DNA from 3 places in the Streptomyces sp. NPDC020747 genome. Region 2 is predicted to be linked to each of the others. Evidence: riboswitches for the same ligand, from Rfam matches in the RefSeq annotation. Region 2 holds a riboswitch; each other region holds the start of a gene.
What was found. A riboswitch is a leader RNA that binds a small molecule or an ion and turns the genes downstream of it on or off. The one in region 2 is predicted to bind cyclic di-AMP.
Positions count from the first base shown of each region.

Region 1 (7,370 bases), on a different contig from region 2:
ATCGTCGGCTCGTACTTCCTGCTGGGGCTCGGCGACATCCTCCTGGAGACCTCCGGCATGTCGGCCACCACGAAGCTCGCCCCGCGGGCCTTCGCCAGCCAGACGATGTCCCTCTGGTTCCTCTCGCTGGCCCTCGCCAACGGCATCCAGGCCCAGACCGTAAAGCTCTACGACGACGTCTCCAAGCCCGCCTACTTCGGCGTCAACGGCGCGATCGCGGTCGCCGCGGGCCTGCTCGTGATCGCCGCCGCACCCTGGCTGCGCCGCACGATGCACCCGGTCCACTGAGACCCCACAGGCCCTGGAGGTCACCGCCATGCGCATCCGTACGTCCTTCCCCTACGAGACGACTCACGACGACCTCCGCGTTCCCCTCCCGGACGGAACCAAGCTCTACGCGCGCGTGTGGCGCCCGCTCACCGACGAACCCGTACCGGCCCTGCTCGAATACCTGCCCTACCGACTGACCGACTGGACGGCCCCGCGCGACTGGCAGCGCCACCCCTGGTACGCGGGGCACGGCTATGCCTCCGTACGCGTGGACATCCGGGGGCACGGCAACTCCGAGGGCATGCCCGGCGACGAGTACTCGGCGACGGAGCTGGCCGACGGGGTCGAGGTCGTCAACTGGCTCGCCGCCCAGCCCTGGTGCTCCGGCAGGGTCGGCATGTTCGGCATCTCCTGGGGCGGCTTCAACTCCCTCCAGATCGCGGCCCTCGCGCCCGAGCCGCTCAAGGCGGTGGTCACCGTCTGCTCGACGGACGACCGCTATGACAACGACGTGCACTACATGGGTGGTTCCGTACTCGCCGTCGACATGCACGCGTGGGCGGCGACCATGCTCGCGTTCGTCTCCCGCCCACCCGATCCGGTGTACGCGGGCGAGGTCTGGCACGACCTGTGGGTCAAACGACTGGAGATGGTCGATCCGTTCCTGCACACCTGGCTGGCGCACCAGACGAGGGACGACCACTGGCGCCGCGGCAGCGTGTGCGAGGACTACTCGGCGATCGGGGCGGCGGTGCTCGCGGTCGGCGGCTGGCACGACCCGTACCGGGACGCGGTCCTGCGTCTGGTGGAACATCTCCCGGCCGACCGCGTACGGGGGATCGTCGGGCCGTGGTCGCACCAGTACCCCGACCGGGGGCTGCCGCCCGGCCCGGCGATCGGCTTCCTCCAGGAGACGCTGCGCTGGTGGGACCACTGGCTCAAGGACACGGAGACCGGGATCATGTCGGAGCCGCTCCTGCGCTCGTACGTCAGCGACTCCCACCCGCCCGCGACGGTGTACCCGACGCTGCCGGGCCGCTGGGTCGGCGATCCGGCCTGGCCCTCTCCTCTGGTGGCCCCGGTGACGTACGCGCTCAAGGGCGAGCCCGTGGCGGTGCGGTCCCCTCAGCACACGGGGGTGGACGCCGGCCGTTTCTTCCCCTTCGGCAACGACGCGGACCTGCCACCCGACCAGCGGGACGAGGACGCGAGGTCGGCGTGCTTCGACTTTGAGGTCCCGGAGGAGATCTGGGTACTGGGCCGCCCGCGCGTGCGCCTGAGGCTCACCACGGAGGCGACGCGAGGACAGGTAGTGGCCCGGATCTGCGACGTGGCCCCCGACGGCTCCTCGACCCTCGTCACCCGAGGCGTCCTGAACCTGTCAGCCCGTCATGGCCGTGACCAGGTCGTTCCCTGGAAACCGGGCTCTACGGAGGATGTGGTTCTCGACCTGAACGCCATCGGCCACGCCTTCCCTCCGGGCCATCGCGTCCGGCTCGCCGTCTCCTCCGCGTACTGGCCGTGGATCTGGCCCCAGCCCGGTTCGGAGGCGGGCTTCACCCTCACCCCTTCGGGGAGCGTGCTGGAACTCCCGCTCCGCGCACAGGAGTCGGACCCGTCCGTCTCCTTCGAGGAACCGGAGGTGGCGGAGCCCATGGGGGTCAACTTCCCCGCGACACTGGACGAGCCACGCCCCGAGCGTCTGGTCGTCCGCGATGTCGCCAAGGGCGAGTGGCGCCTGGAGGTGGACCCGCGGTACGGAGGCACCCGGGTGTATCCCGACGGCCTCGAATTCACCGAGGAGGCCCTGGACACGTACACGATCGTCGAGTCGGACCCGCTGTCGGCGAGCGCCCGCTCGGACTGGTTCGTCCGGCTGCACCGACCGGACCTCCCGTGGGACGCGAGCGTCGAGTCGCACTCCGAAACAACCTGCGACGAGGCGGACTTCATCACCTCGAACGAGGTGATCTGCAAGGACGGTGACGAGGTGGTGTTCCACCGCACCTGGGAGAAAAGGATTCCGCGGACCGCGGGCTGAGCTCGTACGCTCCCCGCATGACGGCGAACGCGTACGTGGGCCCCACGACCGCAGTCGCGCGTGTAGGTCCCACGACCGCAAACGCGTATGCAGGGACCCCATGACCGCGTACGCCTATGTGGGGCCCGAAGACATAAGGGAGGCAGCCCGGCCTGGCGGGGGCGGCGCCCGGATCCGGACCCCGGCCGACCTCGACGCCTTCCTGTGCGCCCGCCCCGCCGACGAACTCGCCGAACCGTTCACCTTCGTCGTCGACGCCTCCCTGACCCTGCGCCTGGCTCCACGCCGCTCCGAACACGTGGCCTGCGCGGACGGGAAACCGGTGCGCGCCGCCGGGGAGTTGGGCTTCGCACGGACCTCGTCCGGCTGGGCGGTCACGTACGCGAGCAACCAGTCCACCGGTTACTGCCCCGACCCCGAGTCGTGGCGATCGCTCGCGGCGGCCCTCACCCGCGCGGGCATCGACCGCACCGGCGCCCACACCGGCGGCTACACCCACCCGATCACCTACCGCCGCTGCCCGTCCTGCTCCGGATGGAACTCCGTGCAGGACGCCCACTTCGTCTGCGCCCTGTGCGACGCCGACCTCCCGGCCGACCACCGCACCGGCCCGACGGACCTCGCGCTCCTCGCCGACGAGGAGGGCAACTCGGTCAGGATCACGGTCCTCGGCCGGCACCCGCTGATGGCGGCGGGCCTGGCGGCCGAGATCGTCGTGGAGACGCCTTTCGTCCGTGGCCGCCTCGAACTCGCGCTGTGGCGCCGCCGACTTGAGGCCTGGGGGCGCGCCCTGGACGCCGCGTCGGACCGCGGCGAGGACATCTCGTGGATGACGGTCGAGGGAGGACCGTCGATTTCCATTCGGCTTACGGGAGAACGGGATTGCCCCGAGGTGATCGTGGAGGACGACACGATTTCCATGGCCACCGTGTGCGTACCCGTCGATCTTCCCCGGAACTGGATCGACAGCCACCGGCAGAAACTGCGTGACGTACTGACCCTCTGGAACCCAGAAGACTGACTCTCCGGAACTCCGAAGGGCAGCGAGAACGTTTACGGACAAGTAGCACCTTATGCCGACTGGGCGGACATCCAGACTCCGCCCGACTTGCCCGTATTACGCACTGGACGCACTTAATTCCCTACCTGCACCAGTGAATTGGGTCACGTCCGCTCGGGGCCGCCGATTTGCCAAGTCGGCCGATTCACCTTTGCTCAAAGCAAGTTGAACTTCACCTTCCGAATGGATCAAGAATTCCCATCTGCCCTGAACAGGCAAATGGCATAGCCATGCGAATTCCGGGCTTGTTCACGGCATGTGCTCTCGCATACGTTCACGTCACTCCGGATGGACCGCCTAATCCTGCCGCCGCCCGGAGATCCCAACCATCCATTCACTCGCGTACGGCAGGAGCGGGGGACCCAGGTAGGCCGCCGGTCCGGATTCCGGAACGGCTCGGGGTGAAGCCGCGTGCAGCATGCGGCCGGGCAGCTCCCGCCCGAACCCGACAGCTCACCTCGCAGGCGTCGGAGAGGAAACGCGCCATGGCCGCACGAGGCAAGCACCGCCGCACCAGAATGAACACCCTCACGCGCGGCATCGTCGCCGCGGGAACCGGCGGAGCCGCGCTCGCGCTCCCCCTCGTGGGGGCGACCGGCGCCCACGCCGCACAGCCGACGCAGGCCGCCCAGGTCGCACCGGCCGCGGTCCCGCAGGTCTCGCTCGTCACGTACAAGGTGGTCGCGGGCGACACCCTGACCAAGATCGCCAAGAAGCACTCCACGAGCGGCGGCTGGCAGAACCTGTACAAGGCCAACCGCGCGGTCATCGGCGACGACCCGGCGGTCATCCGCCCGGGCCTCAAGCTGACGGTCGGCACGAAGAACGCCCAGACCTCGGCGAAGACGGCCACGGCGACCAAGGCGTCCACCGTCACCCCCGCCGCCGCGAAGACGTACTCGAACAACCTCGACGGCTGGATCAGGGAGTCGCTGGACATCATGGCCCAGCAGGGCATCCCGGGGTCGTACGACGGCATCTACCGCAACGTCATGCGCGAGTCGTCGGGCAACCCGCAGGCCATGAACAACTGGGACTCCAACGCCGCTGCCGGCACGCCGTCGAAGGGGCTCCTCCAGACCATCGACCCGACCTTCAACGCCTACCACGTGGCCGGCACCTCGATGGACCCCTTCGACCCGGTCGCCAACATCACGGCGGCGTGCAACTACGCCGCCGCGAGGTACGGCTCGATCGACAACGTCTTCGGGGCCTACTGAGCGGGCCGGCATCGGCGGGGCCGATATCGGCCCCGCCGATGCCGGGCGGGCCCGCGGCGAGGGGAGCCGACCTCTCCGCGGGCCCGCCGCCATGACTTCTCCCGGCGAAGAACTAGGGCCCTTCTGATGGATCTCCGTGGGAGAAGGAGCGGCGGTCGGTGCGTGCGATCGGCGTGCGGTGTGGAGGGTCATGTGGCGGAGCCACCTGGCCCTTCGCGCCGTGCGGCGAGCGTGCGTGCCGGGCGTCGCGACGCCGCGGAGATCCATCAGAAGGGCCCTAGGGCCGCCGCGAGTCGAAGAGCCGTTCCAGCACCACCGCGATGCCGTCCTCCTCGTTCGACAGGGTCACCTCGTCGGCCACCGCCCGGAGTTCGGGGTGGGCGTTGGCCATCGCGACGCCGTGGGCCGCCCAGTCGAACATCGGGATGTCGTTGGGCATGTCACCGAAGGCGATCGTGGTGGCGGGAGTGAGGCCGAGGTGTTCGGCCGCCAGGGCGAGACCCGTCGCCTTGGTCACGCCACATGGCTGGAGTTCGACGGTGCCGGGGCCGGACATCGTGACCGTGGCGAGGGAACCGACCGCTCCGCGGGCCGCGGACGCCAACTCGTCGTCGGACAGCAGGGGATGGCGCAGCAGCACCTTGCTGATGGGTTCCGTCCAGAGGTCGTCGCGGCGCAGGACACGTACCGCGGGCAGTGTCGGGTGCGGCATCTCGTACCCCGGCTCGATGAGCGTGAGTCCGTCGACCCCGTCCTGGTCGACCGCGGCGTACACGTCACCGACCTCCGCCTCGATCTTGCCGAGCGCCGTCTCGGCCAGCTCGCGGTCGAGGGTGACCGACCAGACCATGCGCTCGGCGCCGGCGTCGTACAGCTGCGCCCCCTGACCGCACACCGCCAGTCCCCGGCTGCCCAGTTCGTCCAGCAGGGGGCGTACGCGTGGTGCCGGGCGCCCCGTCACCACGAGGTGCCTGGCACCTCTCCCGATTGCCATCGCCAGCGCGGCGCGTGACCGGTCCGACAGGGTGTCGTCGCCTCGCAGCAACGTCCCGTCCAGGTCAGTGGCGATGAGTGAATATGCAATCGGTGCGGCCATGATCAGAGAATACGGATCGAACGCCCCAACGACTCGACGGGAACCGGACGTCGTCCGGTATCTCGTCAGGCACAGAGGTCGTCACAGGCACCATCCGTCGGCCGCCCGGAGGCAAATCGCGGGCGAAGGGGATCAGTTGACCATGCCCGGCCCGCTCCCCCGCCCCCGGTCAACCGGCCCGTCGCCCATCCCCGGGCCCCTGTTTCCCCATGCCCGGCCCTGTCCAGTGGTCGCCGCACGCACACGACCCGCGCGCCGCTCGGTGGCTTCGGCGACGCGTCGATGCGTACGCGCACGAAGCGGAGGTTCCGTTCAGCCGCGCGCCCCCACCAGATGCCGGACCAACCTCGGTGAGGCGAACTCCGTCCCGCACACGAACCGCATCACCGGCCCGTACGAAGCCGCCGCCGGCAGCCCAGTGAAGTAGAGCCCGGGTACGGAAGACCTGAACCCGGCGCCCAGCTTCGGTGTCCCCCGGCTCACCGCCAGCTCCGTACGCAGTTCGTGCCCGAGGAAGTCCATCGCGGCGAGGTCGACGCGGTATCCGGTCGCGGAGACGACGTGGTCCGCGGAGAGTTCCTCGACGCGTCCGTCGAGCGTCCGGACGGCGAGGGCCGGGTGGCCGTCCACCGATCCGGAGCGGACTATTCGCGACACCTCGCTCACCTGCACCTTCCCCTCGAACCGCTCGCGCAGCCACCAGGCACCGAGAGGGCCGAGCACGCGGCGGACGAGGAAGTGCCTGGCCTGCGGCGGCAGATGGCGGTACGGGTGGGGGTAGTAACTGAGTGCCCACAGCGACCAGGCCCGGCCGAAGGGCGACTCGGGACGCAGCCTCGGCTGTGTCCAGGGGGGCGCGCCGAAGGCGACCGACCCCTTGCCGCGCGCCACCACGCGCACCTGCGCGCCCGCCTCCGCCGCGAGCGCCGCCGTCTCCAGGGCGGACTGGCCCGCGCCCACGACGATCAGCTCCTTGCCGGAGAACCGGGACAGGTCGTGGAGCTGCGAGCTGTGCGAGACGGGCCCCGTGGGGGTCGGTCCGTCCGGTGCGGCCGCGGCCAGCTCGGGCGGCAGATGCGCCAGCCCGGACAGCCCGGTCGCGACGACGACCGCCCGAGCGGCGAACAACTCCCCGGAGTCCAGTTTGAGTTCGAAGCCCCCCGAGCCGCGCCGGTCGACCGAGACGACCCGCACCCGCTCCAGGTCCGGCACGAGCTTCTGCCGGAACCAATCCCCGTACGCGACGAACGTCTCGACCGGGACGATGTCCTCGTCCGTGACGAGTCGGCGGATGCCGGCCGCGTCGCAGTAGTCGACGAGGTTGTGCCCGGGCTGCGGGGCGTCGATGTTCGAGGCGGCCGGGGTCGACTTCAGAAGCATCCCCTCAGGCATGTGCGCACGCCAGCTCACCATGGGCTCACCGAACACCCGTACCGGAATGCCGCGCGCTCGCAGATGCGCGGCGGTGGACAGGCCGAAGGGCCCGGCACCGATCACTGCCACCGGCTCCATCACGAAGTCCCCTCCCCAGGACGCTGCTTCGTCACTTCGTGGTCAACACCATCAGGTGCTGTGTACTGGTTCGTCGTACTGCTGGCTCGTGCTCAGGCAAGCCCTCACCCCGTGCTCGGGCGGGTGCTCCGGCGGTTGGTCCGCCACAGTTGGTACATGTGCTTCACTCCG
Region 1 covers NZ_JBIRTJ010000010.1:193,034-200,403, reverse strand. Annotated here, with positions in the region: gene ACH4YP_RS26090 (peptide MFS transporter) at 1-288, shown strand, start outside; gene ACH4YP_RS26085 (CocE/NonD family hydrolase) at 317-2,311, shown strand; gene ACH4YP_RS26080 (DUF5959 family protein) at 2,412-3,332, shown strand; cyclic di-AMP (ydaO/yuaA leader) riboswitch at 3,689-3,853, shown strand; gene ACH4YP_RS26075 (transglycosylase SLT domain-containing protein) at 3,857-4,591, shown strand; gene ACH4YP_RS26070 (HAD family hydrolase) at 4,869-5,687, opposite strand; gene ACH4YP_RS26065 (FAD-dependent oxidoreductase) at 6,000-7,202, opposite strand; gene ACH4YP_RS26060 (ATP-grasp domain-containing protein) at 7,304-7,370, opposite strand, start outside.
Region 1: another riboswitch for cyclic di-AMP. It lies ahead of ACH4YP_RS26075 (transglycosylase SLT domain-containing protein); the one in region 2 lies ahead of ACH4YP_RS02430 (peptidoglycan DD-metalloendopeptidase family protein).

Region 2 (7,370 bases):
CGATCCGCGTCTTGATGTCGTCGGGCGACAGGCTTCCCTTCGCCACCACGCGGTCCCCGGAGGACTCCCCGCGCAGTCGCCGCCCGATCCACGGCACCAGGTACTCGCGCGCCCAGTGGATGTTGTCGCGCCGCATTTCGAGCGTGCCGCGCGGGGGCAGCGGCGGCCACGGCTGGTCGGGGTCCGCGGGCACTTCCAGGCCGAGGACCTGGCCGGCGCGCAGGGCGACCCGCGTGTGCCCCTCGGGCGACAGATGGAGCCGGTCGCCGTCCCAGGCCCGCCGGTCCTGGATGGTCTTGAGGGACCACAGGTCGAGCACGGGACAGCCGTACCGGTCGGCGATGGACCGGATGTGGAGGTTGTACGTGGCGATCTTGCCGCGCATGTGCTTGAGCACGGGTACGCCACGGGTGTCGAAGCCGGTGGTCACGAGGACCGTGCCGACGGCCGACGTGAGGTCCGCGACGGCGCGCTCGAAGCGCTCCGCGACCTCGTCGGGGTCGGTGCCCGGCCGGATGATGTCGTTGCCGCCCGCGCAGAAGGAGACCAGGTCGGGCGCGATCTCCTTCGCGCGCGTCAACTGGTGCTCGACGATCTGGTCGAGGAGTTTCCCGCGGACGGCGAGGTTGGTGTAGTCGAAGTCGCCCTCGGGCCGGCGGTCCGCGAGAAGCACCGCGAACCGGTCCGCCCAGCCGACGAACGCCCCGTCCGGGCCAAGGTCGCCGACGCCCTCGGTGAAGCTGTCCCCCACCGCCACGTACGACCCGATCACTGATCTGTTGTCATTCTTCGAATCGTCTGCCACATCGGGCCATGATTCACCTTCGGGTGTGAGCTACGCGACCGTAGGAAGGGGTTGACGCGCGGTGAGATAAGCCACTCGTCAAGTGTTGGTCAATCCCGGAATAAGGGGCTCGATCAAGGACGTTGTCGCAGCTCCCGCACCCTGAGGTCCGTGATCCTGAAGTGACTCCACACGGTCCGGAACGCGAAGTGCCCGCTCGTGTAGGGCTCTTGGTCCACGAAGTCGAGGACGAGTCGCCCCTTGTTCCACCACTGGACCGTCGAGCCGTTCGAGACGATCCGGACCCGGTTGGGTTCGTTCGCCGTGAGCAGAGGCTCGGTGTAGTCGAGGACGAGCGGCCGCACACCCGCCTGACCGACGTAACGGCGCAGCCTGGTCGTGGTGTTGGTGTTGGCGCCGTATCCGGCGTAGTACGTCGTGAGGTGGTCGTACTCGTCGAGCGCGCCGCCCCGGTGCGTGGCGAAGAGGTCCTCCGGGGAGCGGACGTCCGTGGCGTTCCAGAAGTTGTTGAGGTCCGAGACCCGGTCGTTGGCGCCGCCCTCGGAGACCGGCGTGGCCGTGTACTCCAGGACGTACGGCCCCTTGAGTTCTCGCCTGAACCAGACCGTCGCGCCGCTCGGCACGTCTATCTCCAGGACACCCCGGGACGCGGTGACGCTGCCGCCGTCCTGCAGCTCCGTCGCCCACTGACCTAGACCGTGCCGGAAGTCGTCGCGGGCGATGAGCCTCCCCGGACGGTTCTCCGCCGGACGGTGCCGCCCCGGCCGGTGCCGGGCCGCCGCGCCCGCCGTCCGCGCGGGAACGAGCGCCGCGAGTGCGGCACCGGCAGCCAGGGCTCCGAACGCTCTGCGTGTGGTCGTCATGAAGACCTCCATGGCATCGAAGGCGCGCAGAAAGCGCTTGCCGAGATCACTGTGTCCCGGCTTCCGCACCCCTGTCGACACATCGCCCGGCCATGCCACAGAACCACAACACCGAAGACCGGACCCCGGGGATCACAGGGTCCGGCCTTCGGAGACTAGCTCGGAGCGGTACGCCGCGCGGGGCGTGCCTGGCGTGGGGTCAGACGGAGACGCCCTTGCCACGCAGGTACGCCAGCGGGTCCACGTCCGAGCCGTAGTCCGGGGTGGTGCGGATCTCGAAGTGCAGGTGCGGGCCGGTGACGTTGCCCGTCGCGCCGGAGAGGCCGACCTGCTGGCCCTCGGTCACGGCCTGCCCGGCCGAGACGGAGAGGGAGGACAGGTGGGCGTACTGGGCGTAGTGGCCGTCGGCGAGCTGGATGACGACCTGGTTGCCGTACGCGCCGCCCCAGCCGGCCGAGACGACCGTGCCCGCGCCGACGGACTTGAGGGACGTGCCGGTCGGGACCACGAAGTCGACACCGGTGTGGTACCCGCTGGACCACATGCTGCCCGACATCTTGTACGGGGTGCCGACGCCCGCGCCCGCGACCGGCAGCGTGAAGCCGGCGGCACTGGCCTCGGCGGCAGCCTTGGGAGCGGCGGCGGCCTTCGGGGCCGCGGCCTTCTTCGCGGAGGACTGGGTGGCCTTGGAGGCGCCGGAGTCGGAGCTCGAAGTGGCGGCGGCCTTGCCGATCGCCAGCTTCAGGCCCGGGTGGATGAGCGCCGGGTCGCCGCCGATCACCTTGCGGTTGTCCTCGTACAGCTTCTTCCAGCCACCGCTGACGTCCTGCGTGTCGGCGATCTTCGACAGGGAGTCGCCCGCACGCACGGAATAGGTCTTGGCCGCGGCCTTCTTCGCCTCGGCCTTCTTGTCGGCGGCGGCAGGCGCCGATTCGGCTGCCTGGTTCGCGACATTGGAGGCGCTCGCCACGGAATCCGCGGCGGACTGCGGAGTCGCGGCATACGCTCCGGTCGCACCGAGCAGCGGAAGGGCGAGCGCCGCGCCGCCGGTTCCTGCGACGGCTATGGAGCGGGTGAAACGCTGGGACTTGGGACGGCGGTGCTTACCCTTCGCGGGCATGGCGAATTCCTCTCCGGCGCCTGCGAGGTGAGCTGTCGGGTGCGAGCTGGAGATGCCCGGCCGTGTTTGCGCACGACTTAACCCCTAGCCGTTCCGGAGACCGGAACAGGCGTTCTACCTGTGGGTCCCCCGCTCCTGCCGTGTACGGGTGGGTGAGCGGATTCCGGGCGGCGGCAGGATTGGGCGTCCGTCCGGATTGGTGGCGAACGTAAGCGACATGAAGACGCAGGAACAACCTCTGGGGTTTCCTGTGTGCCCCGTTCTCTTGATCCCTGACCGAAATGACGGTCACCCTGCGTAAATCAGGGATCCTCCCCGTTTGTTAAATCCCTGAAAACGCAGCTGAATTACGTGAACATGGCGACAGCGGACCGTCACGAATATGACGCTGCTCACTGGACACCGCCCCAGCAGCCTTTATCCCAGAGCGAGTTGGAACTTAGGCTCCATTACGGACACAACAGTCAGATGCGACGCAGCCGGAGAACTGCCGCATCAAGGTCACCGTGCAGCCCCGTCCGCAACCCGTGATGCAACAGCACCGCACCTCGGTGGACTTCGCCCGTTTCGAGGCATTCGTACGCCGCCGCCGGGTCTAGTCCGCTCAGCCGCACCGGAGCGACCGGCTCGCCGTAGTGCTGGGCCTGCAGCCAGGCGAGGACGACGACGTCACCGTCGCGCGAGTACTGGACTGCGCTCAGGCCACCCTCCGGCGCCCGCAGCCGGTGAAGGTCCCCGCCCTGCACGACGGGCCGGATCTCCTTGTAGAGCTCCACCCACGTCCGCGCCTCGGCCAGCTCCTCGTCGCTCCACCGGGTCAGGTCGCCGCCGACGCCGAGCACTCCGGCCATCGCGCTCACGAAGCGGAAGCGCAACGAGCTGACGCGGCCGTTGAGCTGGACGTTCGGACTGTCGGTGACCCAGGCGGCCATGGCCCGCGCGGGATGCACCTGGCTGAAGCCGTGCTGGATGGCGAGCCGGTCGAGCGGGTCGGTGTTGTCCGAGGTCCACACCTGGTCCGTACGCGCCATGATCCCGAGGTCGATACGGCCGCCGCCGCCCGAGCAGGACTCGAAGGCGACACCCGGGTGAGCCGCCCGCAGCCGGTCCAGGAGGCGGTACAGGGCGTGCACATGGTCCACCCAGAGCCGCTGCGGGTAGGCCTCGCCGGGCCACCCCGCGTCGGTGAAGCAGCGGTTGAAGTCCCACTTCACATAGTCGATCGGCGCACTGGAGAGCAGCGTGTCGAGCTTCTCCCAGAGGTACTCCTGGACGTCCTCACGGGCGAGGTTCAGAACGAGCTGACTGCGCAGCTCCGTCCTCTTTCGTCCCGGTTGGAACTGCACCCAGTCGGGGTGCGCGCGGTACAGCTCGCTGTCCGCGTTGACCATCTCGGGCTCGACCCAGATCCCGAACTGCATCCCCAGCGCGTGCACCTCGTCGGCGAGGGGCTTGAGGCCGGCCGGGAAGCGGTCGGGGTTGGGCGTCCAGTCGCCGAGCCCGGCCCGGTCGCTGGTGCGCGCCCCGAACCAGCCGTCGTCGACCACGAACAGCTCGACCCCCATCGCGGCGGCCCGCCGCGCCAGCGCCCCCTGCTGCTCCTCGGAGATGTCGAACTCCGTGGCCTCCCAGGAGTTGTAGAGCACCGGCCGGTGCTCGTCCGCGTCCGGGATCACGTACGCGCGCTGGTAGGCGTGCCAGGCACGGCTCGCGCCGCCGAATCCGCCGTCGCTCCACAGCCCCGCGAAGACGGGTGTGACGAAGCTCTCCCCCGGCTCCAGCCGCAGCAGCCCCGAGTCGTCGTACCCGACGCCGCCGGTGATCTGCACGCGCGTGTCCGGGAGCTGGGCCACGGCGATCCGCCACGTGCCCGACCAGGCCAGGGCGCATCCGTAGACCTCGCCCCGCTCCTCGGTGGCCGCTCCGTCGGCGTCCAGCGCGACCCAGGGCAGGTGCTGGTGCGAGGTGTGCCCGCGGCGGCTGCCGATGACCTTCTCACCGTAGGTGAGTTCGGAGCGTACGAGCCGGGACTCGGCCGCCCACCGCCCGTGCAGCTGGGACAGCCGCCAGGTGTCGCGGTGCGGCAGCGTCCAGGCCGCGGAGTCGGCGCGCAGCACCTCCAGGGCGGGCCCCTCGTTGGCGAGGGACACCCATCGCTCGACGACGTCGGTCCCGGCCCGCATCCGGTAGTGCAGCGTGATCCCGAGCCCGGAGTCGGAGAACCGCAGCCGCAGCTCGTCACCGTCGGCCTCGTACGTCTCGAAGCGCCATTCGGTGCCGCGCCGCTCGTCCGTACGCACGGACAGGGCGGGCCGTACGAACCGGGGGCCGCCCTCCACCGGGTACTCCTCGTGTCCGTCGAGGGTGGCCTCGAAGGCCCAGTACTCCGGTCCCGGGCCTGCGGCGAGTGCCTCGGCGTCGGCGAGCGCGATACGCGGGCCCCAGTGCAGATGCAGCAGCGCGTCGTCCTCGCCGAGCCGCAGGGCATAGCTGCTCGCAGGGCCCGAAAGAAGCCACGTACGACCGTCTTCGCCGATCTCCAACATCAAACCCTCACAGATCCGAACAGGCACGCTCAATCATCAACATCATTATGGGCCGTGCGCCTCTCCGGCAACGCCTGTGGACAACTCATTGGCCTACGAATCGATGTCGTATCGTCGAGAAACGCACTTCGCCGACGAGCCGCGTCGGCAGCCGAATGGGAGGAGCCCCCGTGACGCAGCAGGTCCCGTCGACCGAGCCCGAGCTGGCTGGAGTGCGCAACTTCCGTGATGTGGGCGGCCTGCCGACGGTGGACGGCCGGCGGGTGGCGTACGGACGCCTGTTCCGCAGCGGCCATCTCGCGCACGCGACGGAGTCGGACGCCGCGTTCCTCACGTCCCTGGGCCTGCACACGATCTTCGACTTCCGCAACGCCGCCGACCAGAAGCTCGAAGGGCCCGACGTCGAGCTGCCGGGTGTGCGGAACGTGAATCTTCCGCTGACCGATCCGGCGCACGGCGCCGAGTTCTGGACGATGGTCCGCGACGGCGACATCGACCAGTTGCGCTCGATCCTCGGGGACGACAAGGCGGCGGACCGGATGATCGGTTCCTACCGCACGATAATCACGGAGCGCACGGCCGAGCACCGCCAGGTGCTGCACTCGATGGCCGAGGACAGCGTCCCCGCCCTGATGCACTGTGCGGCGGGCAAGGACCGCGCCGGCATCTCCATCGCCGTGACCCTGCTCGCCCTCGGCGTCGAGCGCGAGGCCATCGTCGCGGACTACCTGGAGTCGAACGCGACGCACCGCCGCTACAAGGTGCAACGCAGCAAGTCCTCCGCCTCGACGCACTCCCCCGAGGTGATGGAGCTGCTCAGCCCCCTCTTCGACGCGCGCGCCGAGTATCTGCAGGCGGCGTTCGACACGATCGAGGAGAAGTGGGGCGGGGTGGACGCGTATCTGGAGCAGGGCCTGGGCGTGACGCCCGAGGTCCGTGAGCGACTCCGCGAGAGGTTCCTCGACTGACCGGCCCCCGCCGGCCGACCCCGCACCCCGTGTCCCGCGTTCCACTCGGAGTCCGCTGCTGCTACTGCCCCTTTGCCCCGAGCGAGAACAGCAGGTAGATGAAGGCGGCGAAGATGTGCCCGACCGCCACGTAGATGATGAGCCGCACCCACAGGGCGCGCGGGAACTTCTCCTCCATGTCCTTCATGACGTCTCTCCAGGGGTCGTCGGCCCGAGGCACAGGGTGGCCGTGGGGCTCTGCAGCAGGGTGTGTACGAAGAGGAGCTCGGCCCCGTCCCGGTCCGCGGCGGCGATCCGGTGCGGGGTCAGCGAGTCGAAGTGCGCGCTGTCACCGGGCGCGAGGACGTGCGTGGTGTCCCCGAGCCGCAGCCGCAGCCGTCCCTCAAGGACGTACAGCCACTCCTCGCCGGGGTGGACCCGCACGATGTCGCCCTGGGCCCCGTACGGGACGTGCACGCGCAGGGACTGCATGCCGCGTCCGGCCGCTCCGGCCTGCCAGTAGGTCCAGCCACCGGCCTGGGTGGGCTCCATGTCGGTGGCGCGCACGACGGCGTCCCGCTCGGCGACCGTCTCACCGAGCAGCTCGGAGACGGTCGTGCCGTAGACGCGGGCCAGCCCGAGCAGCATCGGCAGCGAGGGCTGGCGTTGTCCGGTCTCCAGACGGGACAGATGCGCGGCCGAGAGCCCGGCGGCACGGGCCGCGGACTCCAGGGTGAGGGAGGCACGGCGCCGCAGCGCACGCAGTTGCGGTGCGACCGCGGGCAGCTCATCGGCCGCCCCCGGCTCCTCCGACGCGGAAGGGCTCGTACCCTTGTCAGGGTTCATGTCCTCCATTGAGCCGGAGACTTGCCTCCGAGGCAAATCCCTTACCTCAGAGGCAAAAAGCCCGGCCGGCCCGCTGCGCCGAGGCCCGCCCGGCGGCAGAAGGCGCAGGCCCCCGGCCCTGACTGGCAGAGGGCACCTAGCGGTTGGCGACCGCCTGCTTCACCAGCGTCTTCCCGAAGTCCCACATCAGCCCGCCCCCGCTGTGCGCGTCGTCCATCACGGCGGTGAAGGCCTCCACGAACC
Region 2 covers NZ_JBIRTJ010000001.1:591,558-598,927, forward strand. Annotated here, with positions in the region: gene ACH4YP_RS02420 (SGNH/GDSL hydrolase family protein) at 1-772, opposite strand, end outside; gene ACH4YP_RS02425 (DUF6250 domain-containing protein) at 919-1,668, opposite strand; gene ACH4YP_RS02430 (peptidoglycan DD-metalloendopeptidase family protein) at 1,868-2,788, opposite strand; cyclic di-AMP (ydaO/yuaA leader) riboswitch at 2,793-2,957, opposite strand; gene ACH4YP_RS02435 (alpha-galactosidase) at 3,253-5,334, opposite strand; gene ACH4YP_RS02440 (tyrosine-protein phosphatase) at 5,505-6,302, shown strand; gene ACH4YP_RS02445 (DUF6126 family protein) at 6,364-6,489, opposite strand; gene ACH4YP_RS02450 (XRE family transcriptional regulator) at 6,486-7,127, opposite strand; gene ACH4YP_RS02455 (aspartate aminotransferase family protein) at 7,264-7,370, opposite strand, start outside.

Region 3 (7,370 bases), on a different contig from region 2:
CGAGGCCGGGAGAACGGCATTCCGGTCCGCGAGCTGGGCGCCTCCCAGATCGCGGAGTACGAACCCCGGGTGCGGGGCCTCGCCGCGATCCACGTATCCACGACAGGCGTGTGCGACTTCGTGGGCGTGGCCCGCCAGCTCGCCGACGCGTCCGGCGCCCACATCGAGTACAACGCCGAGGTCACCCACATCGACCGCCGCCCGGACCTAGGAGTGGCGGTCCGCACCACCGACGGCACCATCACCCGCGCCCGGGTCCTGGTCAACTGTGCCGGCCTCCACTGCGACAAGATCGCCCGCCTGACCGGCGACGACCCCAAGATGCGAATCGTCCCCTTCCGAGGCGAGTACTACACGCTTGCCCGTCCCTCCCTGGTCAACGGACTGGTCTATCCCGTCCCGGACCCGGCCTTCCCCTTCCTCGGCGTCCACCTCACCCGGGGCATCGACGGAAGCGTCCACATCGGCCCCAACGCGGTCCCGGCCCTGGCCCGCGAGGGCTACGACTGGCGGACCGTACGCCCCCGCGAACTGGCGGAGACCCTCACCTGGCCAGGTTCCTGGCGCATAGCGAGACGCCACTGGCGCTACGGAGCCGGCGAAGTACACCGCTCAGCGTCGAAGCACGCCTTCACCCAAGCGGTCCGCCGCCTCCTCCCCGCCGCCACCCCCGACGACCTGATCCCCTCCACCGCAGGCGTCCGAGCCCAGGCGGTCCTACGGGACGGCACCCTCCTGGACGACTTCCTGATCAAGGAATCCCCCCGCACGGTCCACGTACTGAACGCCCCCTCCCCCGCGGCCACGGCCTCCCTCCCCATCGGCCGAGAGGTAGCGACCCGAGCCCTCAGATCCCTGACGACCACCTGAGAACGACCGTCGAATCCGAACCCACGCCGGCGGGCGGCAAAGCACGCACCCAAGGCGGCGGGTGAGGCACCCACGAACAGAAGGGGCCGTGCCGGTACGTCGCAGTCCGCCGCGTAGGGCTCCTCCAGAAAACGCGTCCCTCAAAAACCACAGCCGTACACCCGGAAGCGGCGGACTCGACGTACCGGCACGGCCCCGACCCACGACGACAAGCACAGCCACCCTGAGCTACCCGAGCTACCCCGAGCCACCCAAGCCACGCCGAGCCACCCCGCCCTCACCCGCCCCCACCCCGTAAAATCGACGCACTGTGTCTGACTCCTCCACACCCCCCGACAACCCGGACGCCCCCAGGAAGCCCCGCCCAAAGGGCGAACCCCGCTTCCCCGACGGCCCCCGCCCCGACCCCGCCGGCTCCCACTTCGAGCGAAGAATCCGCAGCTTCCAGCCCCGCAGAAGCCGAGTGACCCAGGGCCAGGCGGACGCGCTCCAGCGCCTGTGGCCCAAGTGGGGCCTGGACATCGACGGCCGGCACCCCCTGGACCTCAAGGATCTCTTCGCCGCCGACATCCCGGTCGTCCTGGAGATCGGCTTCGGCATGGGCGAGGCCACCGCGCGGATGGCCGCCGAGGACCCCGCCACCGGCATCCTCGCCGTGGACGTCCACACCCCGGGCCAGGGCAACCTCCTGAACCTCGCGGACCGAGCCGGCCTGTCCAACCTCCGCGTGGCCAACGGCGACGCGATCATCCTGCTCCGCGAGATGCTGACCCCGGACTCCCTGGACGGCCTGCGCGTCTACTTCCCGGACCCCTGGCCCAAGAAGCGCCACCACAAACGCCGCCTGATCCAGCCGGAGTTCCTCACCCTCGCCGCGTCCCGCCTCAAGCCGGGGGCACTGCTGCACTGCGCGACGGACTGGGAACCGTACGCCGAGGTCATGCTCGAAGTCCTCACCGCGCACCCGGACTTCGAGAACACCCAGCCGGACGGCGGCTACGCGCCACGCCCCGGCTTCCGCCCCCTGACACGTTTCGAGGGCCAGGGCCTGGACAAGGGACACGTGGTGAACGATCTGCTCTTCCGCCGCGTACGGCATACCGACCACACGATCAACTAGGGCCGCACGACACACGACATGGGGACCGTACGGTCGGCCTGAATGGGCCACAAGGCGGAGCCACACCACGCACCGCCCCCGCGCGCCCCCGGCAGTGCGCTCTCGCGGCCCACGCCCCTCCCTCGTTAGGGTCTTTGTCATGGCCACCGGTCCCCCGCTCCCGCCGCCCCCCGGCTTCCCTCCCGGCATCCCCGCCGGAGGCGTCCCGCACTGGTGGCAGCGCAAGTGGGTCCGCTACAGCGCCCTGACCACCCTGCTCGCCCTCTCCGGCCTCGTCATCCTGGCCCTGGTCCGCAAACAGACCGGCACCGAGGGCTTCCTGGTGGGCCTGGGCCTCGCCGTACTCCCGGTCCCGCTCCTCGTCGCCGCGTTCCGCTGGCTGGACAGGGTGGAACCGGGCCCCTGGCGGAACCTGCTCTTCTCCTTCGCCTGGGGCGCCTGCGCCGCCGCGCTCATAGCCATCGTCGCGAACAGCTTCGCGACGAGATGGATAGCGACGGCGACGGCGGACCCGTCCAGCGCCGACACCCTGGGCGCGACGGTCATAGCGCCCATAGTCGAGGAGTCGGCGAAGGCAGCAGCCGTCTTACTCGTCTTCCTGTTCCGCAGACGGGAGTTCACGGGAATCCTCGACGGCGTGGTGATAGCCGGCGTCACGGCGACCGGCTTCGCGTTCACCGAGAACATCCTCTACCTCGGCACGGCGTTCGGCACGGACCAGCTCAGCGGCGGCAGCGGCATCGCCTCCGTCACGGCGGCGACCTTCTTCGTACGCGTGATCATGTCGCCGTTCGCGCACCCGCTGTTCACCGTGCTCACGGGCATCGGCTTCGGCATCGCGGCGCTGTCCGCGGACCGCCACCAGGTACGCCGCGTACTCCTCCCGATCATCGGACTGCTGCTCGCGATGGGCATGCACGCGATGTGGAACGGCTCGTCGACGTTCGGCGAGTACGGCTTCTTCGCGGTCTACGCGGCTTTCATGGTCCCGGCGTTCGGCCTGCTGACCTGGCTGGTCATCTGGACCCGCCAGCGCGAACTGGGCACGATCCGCGCCGAACTCCCCGCGTACGCGATGGCGGGCTGGCTCACCGCCCCCGAGCCGTTCGTCCTCGGCTCGATGAAGGCACGGCGGCTGGCCCGCGAGTACGCCACGCACCACGGCGGTCGCGCGGCGGGCAGGGCGGTCGCGGAGTACGAGGCGTACGCGACGTCGCTGGCGTTCCTGCGCCACCGGGGCCGCAAGGGCCGCGCGGGAGCCGACTTCGTCGTACGGGAACGGGAGTTGCTCCACGAACTGTGGACGCGCCGGGAACCGGCCCGCCCGGCTCTCCTGTACGCGGCCCGGGCGACGGCTCCGGCACCGGTGGCACCGCAGTGGCAGGGCGGCTACGGCTACCCGGCCCCGACGCCGTACACGTACAACCCGTACCGCTCCTGAGAAACGCACCCCCGACCTCAGCCGGAAGCAGCGGTCAGCCTCCCCGACTCCCCCTCCGTGAGGTCAAGTCCGGCCACCCCCAGCAACGCCGGAAGCTGCTCAACCGTACGAGCGCTGGCGATAGGGGCAACGACGGTCGGCCGGGACGCGAGCCAGGCCAGAGCCACGGTGGCGGCCTCGACCCCACGTTCCCGCGCGACCTCGTCGAGCGCGGCCAGCACCCGCGGCCCCCGCTCCGACTCCAGATGCGCACCCGCGGACCCGGCCCGCGCGCTGTCGACCACGGCACCCGCCCGGTACTTGCCGGTGAGGAAGCCCGAGGCGAGCGAGGAGTAGGGGACGACGGCCAGACCTGCCCGGGAGGCGACGTCCCTCAACGGGCCCTCGTACGAGTCGCGGGAGACGAGGTTGTACCGGGGCTGCAGCGCGACGTACCGCGCGAGGCCCTCGCGGTCGGAGAGGTCGAGGGACTCCTGGAGCCGCTCGGGAGAGAGGTTGGACGCGGCGATCGCGCGCACCTTGCCGGCGCGGACGAGCTCGTCCAGGGCCGTGATGATCTCCTCGACCGGCACGGACGGATCGTCGAAGTGGGTGTAGTACAGGTCGATGTGGTCCGTCTTCAGCCGCCGCAGTGACGCGTCGGCCGCGGCCTTGATGTTCGCCCCGGACAACCCCTTGTACCGGGGGTGCGCGCCGACCTTGGTGGCGACGACGACGTCGGCGCGGTTGCGGCGCGCGGCGAGCCAGTCGCCCAGGACGGTCTCCGACTCACCGCCCTCGTTGCCCGGCGCCCAGGCCGAGTAGGTGTCGGCGGTGTCGACGAAGTTCCCGCCCGCGGCGGTGTAGGCGTCGAGTACGGCGAAGGACTGCGCCTGGTCGGCGGTCCAGCCGAAGACGTTGCCACCGAGCGAGAGCGGGAAGACATCGAGGTCGGACGAACCCAGCCTGCGGAGAGAACTCATGGATGGGTCAACAGCCGTACCGGACGACTGTATTCCACACCCAGCCCCCTCAGGCCCGCCCTACGGAGTGAGCCCCTTGCCCCGCAGCCACGCCATCGGGTCGATGCCGTCGCCGCCGCTGGTGTGGACCTCCAGGTGGAGGTGCGCCCCGGTGACGTTGCCGGTCGCGCCCACGCGGCCGATGATGTCGCCGGTGCTCACCTTCTGCCCGACGCTGACGCCGATCGACGACTGGTGCGCGTACCAGAGCTCCGTACCGTCGTCGAGCGTGAGGACCGTGCGGTAGCCGTACGAGCCGTTCCAGCCGGCCTCGGTGATCGTGCCGCTGTGAACGGCCTTGATCGGGGTACCCGTGGGAGCGGCGAAGTCCAGACCCGTGTGCTGACCGGACGACCACAGCGCACCGGACTGCCCGAAGGTGGAGGTGATCGTGTACGAGGAGGTGGGCAGCGTGAACTGCTTGGCGAGCTCGGCGAGGCGCGCGGCCTCGGCCTTCTCCTTGGCCGCCTGGTCCGCCTTCTTCTCGGCGGCGGCGACCTTGGCCTCGGCGGCGTCCCGCTCCTTGGCGGCCAGCGTGGCGGCCTTCTTCGCGGCGGCGGCCTCGGCGGCCTCCTGGGCCTCGCGGTCCACCTGGTCCTGCTGCTCCTCGGCCTGGAGCATGATGCGGGCGCGCAGGGCCTCGCCCGCGTCCGAGTTGCCCTGCTCGGCGTCGGCGGTGGTGAGGCCGACGGCGGTGATCGGGGTGCTGGATCCCTCGGGGGCGTCGTCGTCCGAGAACGGCGAGCCGACGTTCGGCAGGTCGGGGATCGAGATCGACACCGGCGGCTTGCCGGTCTGCGCGGTGGCCATGCCACCCGCGCCGACGGCGGCTATGACACCGACGCCCAGAACGGTCGAGCTACGGGCGAGTCCGCCGCCGCCGCGCTGCTTGGCGACGCGGTGCCGGCCGCGGACGGGAAGGACGGTCTCCGCGCTGGGATTCCAGACCTCCCACGTCTCCTCGTCCTTACGGGCGCCGTAGGCGAAGGTGTCGGGCTTCTTGTCACCCGAGGACTCACCCGTCAACTCATTCGGCACGAACGAGGGTGTGGGGGCAGGCCGGTTGGACGCCACGTAGGCGCACTCCTTTCCTTCCTTCTCGCCTACCGGGTTAGCTGACGGGTTCGGAGCAGGAAGGTCTCCTACGCGCGTCAACCGCGGTGCGCTACACCGCGAAGACGAGCGATTCACCCCAAGTGGTGGTTCCCCGGTTCCCTTGCGGGATTCGGCGCGTGCGCACGGAGCCGACTCTTGTGACGGCTGGGACTACCGCGCTGCGTTATCGAACGTTAATAGACCCGGGCACCGGATTCCAAGCCGTTCCTGATGATCGTTACGGCTCTTGGCCTGGACTTACGGGTCATGAGCGGAGTAAATCGGGCGAGTTGATCGACATTCAGGAGCGGGAGCCCTGTTGATGGTGCGTCAGTTGTTGAGCAGAGGGATTCCGTTCGACTACCAACGGTGATAGAGGCCGCCGCAAGAGCGACGCATCTCACGATCATCGCGCCCTCACGACCGCCGTGCCCTCACGCCCGCCGCACCGCGAGCAGTGCCATGTCGTCCGTGGCCCCGCCTCCGGTGTGCAGCAGGACGTCGTCGAGTACCGCGGCGAGCAACGCGTCGGGCCCGGGAAAGACCCGCCCGGACAACCGCCGGGCCGGATCGTAGAAGACGCCCCGCCGGTCCCGCGCCTCGGACAGCCCGTCCGTGTGGAAGAGCAGCATGGCCCCGCCCGGGAACTCCTCCTGCTGCGCCCGGTCGGGCCAGGTCCCCAGCGCCCCCGTCCCGAGCGGCAGCGCGGGCTCGGCCGCGGCGAGCGTACGTACCTCTCCGTCGCCGTACAGCAGCAGGGGCCCGGGGTGGCCGCGGTTCACGAGGCGTACGACCGGGGTGCCGTGCGGGATCTCGGCGAGCACGGCGGTGGTGAAGTCCTCGAAGGCCGCGACGATGTCGCGCCGGACGCCCTCGCGCGCGAGCGCCCGCTCCAGCCGCTGGGCGACCGCCTCCAGGCTCGCCTCCTGCTCGGCGGCCTCACGGAAGGCACCGATGAGCACGGCGACGACGGAGACCGCCCCCATGCCCTTGCCCCGTACGTCGCCCACGAGGAGCCGTACGCCGTGCGGGGTGTCCTGCACGGCGTACAGGTCGCCCCCGATGAACGCGCCCTCCTGCGCCGCCTCGTACCGTGCCGCGATATCGAGGCCGCCGATCCGCGCCGCGGGTTCGGGCAGTACGGCCCACTGGGCGGCCTCCGCGATCTCGCGGGCGGTGGCGAGGCGCGCGTCGCCCCGGTGCACGAGCCGGTTGATGCCCACGGCGAGGACGGCGGCCGTGGCCACGGTGAGGACCTCGGTGACCGCGCTCACGTCGAAGGCGAACCTGAGATGTACGACGGCCATGGCCGCGGTCGCCGCGATTCCCGTCCACACGGTGGCGCCGAGCGAGAACAGGGGTGCCGCGATGAGCACCGCGGCCGTGAAGAAGGGAGCCGCGGTGAAGTCCTGCGGGGTGAGGAGGTCGTAGCAGACACCCGCGACGATCAGCAGCGCCGGCAACGCGCGGACGAGGGTGCTCGGATACGAGGCGGTCCTCTCCACGGGCTCGACGCGCACCGGTTCCTGCTTCTGCTCCGGTCCCTGCTCCTCCACCTGTCCAGGCTTCCGGGAGCGGGGGCGGCGGGCGAGCGGACGAGGACCGGGCGGGTGAAGACACCCTGGGGACACCCGAGTCGAGATATCCGGGGAAACACCTGAGGCCGGAATCCTTGATCGGATTCCGGCCTCAGGCCTTCAGTAGCGGGGACAGGATTTGAACCTGCGACCTCTGGGTTATGAGCCCAGCGAGCTACCGAGCTGCTCCACCCCGCGTCGTTAAGACCACTGTACGCCATCCGCGGGACCCAAAGCACACGCGTTAACTTCGCCCGCGCTTCACC
Region 3 covers NZ_JBIRTJ010000003.1:18,795-26,164, forward strand. Annotated here, with positions in the region: gene lhgO (L-2-hydroxyglutarate oxidase) at 1-870, shown strand, start outside; gene trmB (tRNA (guanosine(46)-N7)-methyltransferase TrmB) at 1,181-1,990, shown strand; gene ACH4YP_RS09145 (PrsW family intramembrane metalloprotease) at 2,130-3,431, shown strand; gene ACH4YP_RS09150 (aldo/keto reductase) at 3,449-4,393, opposite strand; gene ACH4YP_RS09155 (M23 family metallopeptidase) at 4,454-5,506, opposite strand; cyclic di-AMP (ydaO/yuaA leader) riboswitch at 5,518-5,673, opposite strand; gene ACH4YP_RS09160 (PP2C family protein-serine/threonine phosphatase) at 5,962-7,083, opposite strand; tRNA gene ACH4YP_RS09165 (tRNA-Met) at 7,229-7,302, opposite strand.
Region 3: another riboswitch for cyclic di-AMP. It lies ahead of ACH4YP_RS09155 (M23 family metallopeptidase); the one in region 2 lies ahead of ACH4YP_RS02430 (peptidoglycan DD-metalloendopeptidase family protein).